Regions from separate parts of the Kingella potus genome, predicted to be linked through region 2. Evidence: predicted binding sites of a transcription regulator. Region 2 holds the regulator's gene; the other holds the start of a gene.
What was found. The regulator FNR, encoded in region 2, switches genes on or off when oxygen is low (the NO sensors DNR and NnrR bind a similar motif). The targets are predictions, from matches to a motif close to TTGATNNNNATCAA.
Positions count from the first base shown of each region.

Region 1: the regulator FNR is predicted to act here: its motif matches at 1,542-1,555, upstream of DYE40_RS11075 (bacteriohemerythrin).

Region 1 is NZ_UGJJ01000003.1:209,604-212,005, forward strand. Features, by position in the region: gene DYE40_RS11060 (HlyD family secretion protein) at 1-131, opposite strand, end outside; gene DYE40_RS11065 (MlaC/ttg2D family ABC transporter substrate-binding protein) at 324-917, shown strand; gene tpx (thiol peroxidase) at 974-1,468, shown strand; gene DYE40_RS11075 (bacteriohemerythrin) at 1,633-2,226, shown strand.
Region 2 is NZ_UGJJ01000001.1:1,000,295-1,002,696, forward strand. Features, by position in the region: gene DYE40_RS04565 (LysR substrate-binding domain-containing protein) at 1-820, shown strand, start outside; gene fnr (fumarate/nitrate reduction transcriptional regulator Fnr) at 884-1,618, opposite strand; gene hemN (oxygen-independent coproporphyrinogen III oxidase) at 1,762-2,402, shown strand, end outside.

The DNA of each region.
Region 1 (2,402 bases), on a different contig from region 2:
CGGTTCAGCTCCAGCCGCCCGTTGGACGACGCAATCCCTGCGGGCAGGCTGCCGGCCTCATGTGCGCGGTAGTAGAAAAAACCGCCTGCCGCCGATGCGGCGGCAAGCAACAGCCAAATCGCTTTTTTCATCGTTTGCTTTCTGAATAGGTCAATCGGAAACAGCGGCAATAATAAGATTCCCGCCCCGCGCAGGCAAGCGCGGTGCGGCGTATTTTGCGAAAGGCCGTCTGAAAAAGGCGGTCTGCCGTTTTTCAGACGGCCTTTGCCAGCCTCCGTGCAAGCTGATAAAGTGCCGCCGTTTGCGAAACGAAAGGTATTTTTATGTATAAAGCAACCGTAGCCGCCGTCCTGATTGCCGCCGCCCCCGTTGTGCAGGCCGCGCAAAACCACCCCGCGCAGCAACAGGTGCAGCAGAACATCGACGCGATGATAGGCATTGTGAAAAACAAATCGCTCAACGAGCAGCAGCGCATCCGCCAGGTGGAGCAGTATGCCGACCGCTTCCTTGATTACGAACGCCTCTCGGCCACCGCCGTCGGCCTGCCGTGGCGGCAGTTTTCCGCGCAGCAGAAACAAGAATTTATCCGCGCATTCAAAGATATGGTTATCGCCATGTACGCCCGTTCCGCCATGATAAACGCCGAACGCGCCGACGTGAAAGTGCTGCCGAAAATGACGACGCACGGCAACAAAACCGACGTTTATTCGGAAATCCTCACCCCCTCGGGCAAAAAATACGAAGTGGGCTACCAGCTCTACCAGAGCGGCAACGTCTATAAGCTCTACAACATCCAGGTAGACGGCGTAAGCATTGTTACCGTCTACCGCAACCAGTTCGGCGAACTCATCGCGCAAAAAGGCATCGACGGTATGATCGAAGCCGTGAAAAACAAAAGCCTGAAAAAAGCGGAATAGCCTTTTTCAGACGGCCTCCGCCACCCTTTCCCGTCCCCTGCAAAAAAGGAAACGACATGAGCAAAGTAACCCTGCAAGGCAATCCCGTCGAAATCGGCGGCACCTTCCCCGCCGCCGGCCAAACCGCACCCGCCTTCTCGCTGGCTGCGGGCGATCTGTCCGACAAAGCCGCCGCCGACTTCGCCGGCAAACGCAAAGTGCTGAACATCTTCCCCAGCGTGGACACCAACGTCTGCGCCCAATCCGTGCGCACCTTCAACGAACGCGCCTCCTCGCTGGACAATGCCGTCGTGCTGTGCATCTCCGCCGACCTGCCCTTCGCACAGGCTCGCTTCTGCGGCGCGGAAGGTTTGGACAACGTCGTATCGCTCTCCACCTTCCGCAGCGGTTTTGCCCGCGATTACGGCGTGGCAGTCGAAAGCGGCCCGCTGCGCGGCCTCACCGCCCGCGCCGTCATCGTTTTGGATGAAAACAACAAAGTACTGCACGCCGAACTCGTGCCCGAAATCGCCCGCGAACCGGATTACGATGCCGCGCTGGCGGTGCTGTAAGCACGCCCTGCCGGACACAGAGGCCGTCTGAAAACCGTATTTTCGGTTTTCAGACGGCCTTTTTCCGCCCCACTTGATATGGATTAAACCGCAAAACAGCAGCCCCGCTAAAATCGCGCCTTTCAAAATCCGTATCCGAAAACAAACATAAAGGGAAAACAAACATGGCCTATTTCGACTGGACACCCGACTTGGACAGCGGCATCACTCTGGTAGACGAACAGCACAAAATCCTCGTACGCTGCATCAACGAGCTGCACGAAGCCAACAGCCGCAAAGATTTCGGCGCGGAAGGAAAAATCATCGAAGACCTCATCCGCTACACCGTCGAACACTTTACCGACGAAGAACGGCTGATGGACGAAGCCGGTTATCCTTTGAGCAAACAGCACAAAACCATCCACCAGCGTTTCGTAGACAAAGTCGGCGAAATGCAGAAAAGCCACCAGGCCGGCGAAGACATCGGCCAAGAGCTGCTGGACGTGCTGCACTCGTGGCTTTTTACCCACATCAGCCACCACGACCGCGGCTTTATCGCCGTCGTGCAAAGCCATTTGGCCAAACAGCAGGCCGAAAACGAAACATCGGCTGCGGAAACCGCAATCCAAAACGCTTTCGCCCACCCGCGCCACAGCGGCGGCGGCTTTGCCACCGTATCCGACAAAGAAGCCGACGGCACGCACGCCGCAGCGGAAGAACCAACCGACACATTCGCCCAAGCACGGCAGAAAATCGGCGATTTGAAAATCTGGCGTTAGTACCGTTTGCAGGCCGTCTGAAAAACATATTGAGGCCGTCTGAAAAAGCCCGAAAGGCATTTTCAGACGGCCTCTTCCCGTTTCCGCGCCACACCGCCGCCGCCGCATTCCGCCCGCAAACGGAAAATATTGCCGCGCGGCAGCGGTTTTGTTTGCCCGAAAGGCTTGTCCGCCAA
Region 2 (2,402 bases):
GGGTATCCAGATTTTCATCCGCAGCGGCAAGCGGATTGTGTCGGTATCGCAGCCGGGTAAGGCGGTTTTGCAGATGTCGGAGCGGATTTTGCGCGATATTCAGAATATTAAAAACATCGGCAACGAGTTTGCCAAGCAGGAAGACGGGATTCTGACTATTGCCGCCACGCATACGGCGGCGCGTTACATACTGCCGCCCGTGGTGGCTTCTTTTGCTTCCGTTTATCCGAGAGTCAGACTGAATATCAGGCAGGGTACGCCTGAGGCTGTGCGGCAGATGGTTTCAGACGGCCTGGCCGATTTTGCGGTAACGTCGGAGTTGTCGGAAATGCCCGCCGAGCTGCGCGGCATTCCCTGTTTCCGCCATCATTACGCGCTGGTTGTTCCGGACAACCATCCTTTGCTCGATCACCGCGGTGCGCTGACGATTCCGTTGATTGCAGCTTATCCGCTGGTTACTTACGAATTTGCTTTCGACAGACATTCGGGGATTGCCCGTGCTTTTGCCAAGGCGGGTGTCGCCAAGCCGGATGTTGCTTTGTCGGTGGCGGACAGCGATGTGTTGAAAACATATGTCAGGCTGGGCTTGGGTATCGGCATTATGGCCAAGGCGGCTTATGACGCGCAGGCGGATCGGGGTTTGACGCTGGTGGATGTTTCACAGCTTTTCGAACCGTGCGACAGCGGCATTATTATGCGCGGCGACAGTTATCTGCGCGGCTATATTTATGAGTTTGTCGAGATGCTCAATCCGGATTTGACCAAAGTGAGGCTGGATCAGTTGCTTTATTCGCCGGTGGTCGAGGACTTTTCCATCTGAAACGCATCCGAAAAAAGAAACACGGCGCAGACGGAAAATCCGTTTGCGCCGTGTTTTCGCTTTTCAGACGGCATGCATGCCGCCGGATACCATTTGGTTGAGTATTTCCGGTTTCAGCAGCCGGATGTGTTTGTGTTCCACCGAAATCAGTTCTTCCTGATGGAAGCGCGACAGCGTGCGGCTGACCGTTTCCAGCTTTAAGCCCAAATAGCTGCCGATTTCTTCGCGCGACATGCGCAGGATGAAATCGTTTGCGGCAAACCCGCGATAGTGCAGCCGCCGCGACAGGTTGAGCAGAAAAGCGGCAATCCGTTCCTCTGCACGCATATTGCCCAAAAGCAGCATCACGCCCTGATCGCGCACGATTTCGCGGCTCATCAGGCGGAAAAAATGGTTTTGGATACTGGGGATGGTTTTGCCCAATTCTTCAATATGGGCGAACGGCAGTTCGCACACTTCGCTGTCTTCCAAGGCCACGGCATCGCAGCTGTGCGTATGCATGCAGATGCCGTCCATCCCGATCAGTTCGCCCGACATAAAAAAGCCGGTTACCTGATCGCGCCCGTCCTGTGTGGCGACGGTGGTTTTGAAGAAGCCGGTGCGGATGGCAAACAGCGAATGGAAAGTTGCGCCCGCGCGAAACAGAAACTCGCCTTTTTTCAGGCGGTGGCTTTGCTTGATGACGGTATCCAACTGTTCGAACTCTTTGGGGTGCAGGCCGACCGGCAAGCACAGCTCACGCAGCGAGCAGGACGAACACAGTGTTTTCATCGGTTGGTGCAAAGTGTGTGCTGCCATAAGTATCGTCCTTTATCTCTCTGATTTTTAAAGTCTTGGCCGGGTGTGTGCGGTTTGGGATTGACTCATGTCAAGGCGCGGGCGGCAAATTTGTGCGATTCTAGCAAACAAAGATAAATTTGACTAATATCAAATACCGACACATGAAAACCATACGCATAAACAACGCCTCCGCTCCCGAATTCGACCGCGAACTCATTTCAGCCCTTCCGTCCAGCGGCCCGCGCTACACGTCTTATCCCACGGCCGACCGTTTCCATCAGGATTTCGGCGAAGCCGAATATCTTGAAGCCCTTGCCCTGCGCGGTGCGGGTGCTTTGAACAAGCCGCTTTCCCTCTACATCCATATCCCTTTCTGCGACACCATCTGTTATTACTGCGGCTGCAACAAAATCATTACCAAAGACAAAACCCGCGCCGACGAATACTTGGAATACCTCGAACGCGAGATGGCATTGCTGGCCCCGCATCTGAACGGCAGCAGCCCCCTTGCCCAACTCCATTTCGGCGGCGGCACCCCCACCTTTCTTTCAGACGGCCAACTCGACCGTGTGTTTGCCATGATACGCCGGCACTTTACCCTGCTGCCCGACGGCGAATACTCCATCGAGATTGACCCCCGCAAAGTCAGCCGCGACACGGTGCGCCATCTCGGCCGACTCGGTTTCAACCGCATGAGTGTCGGCATACAGGATTTCGACCCCAAAGTGCAGCAGGCCGTCAACCGCATCCAGAGCGTGGAAGAAACCCGCAATGTGATCGAAGCGGCCCGCGAATCGGGTTT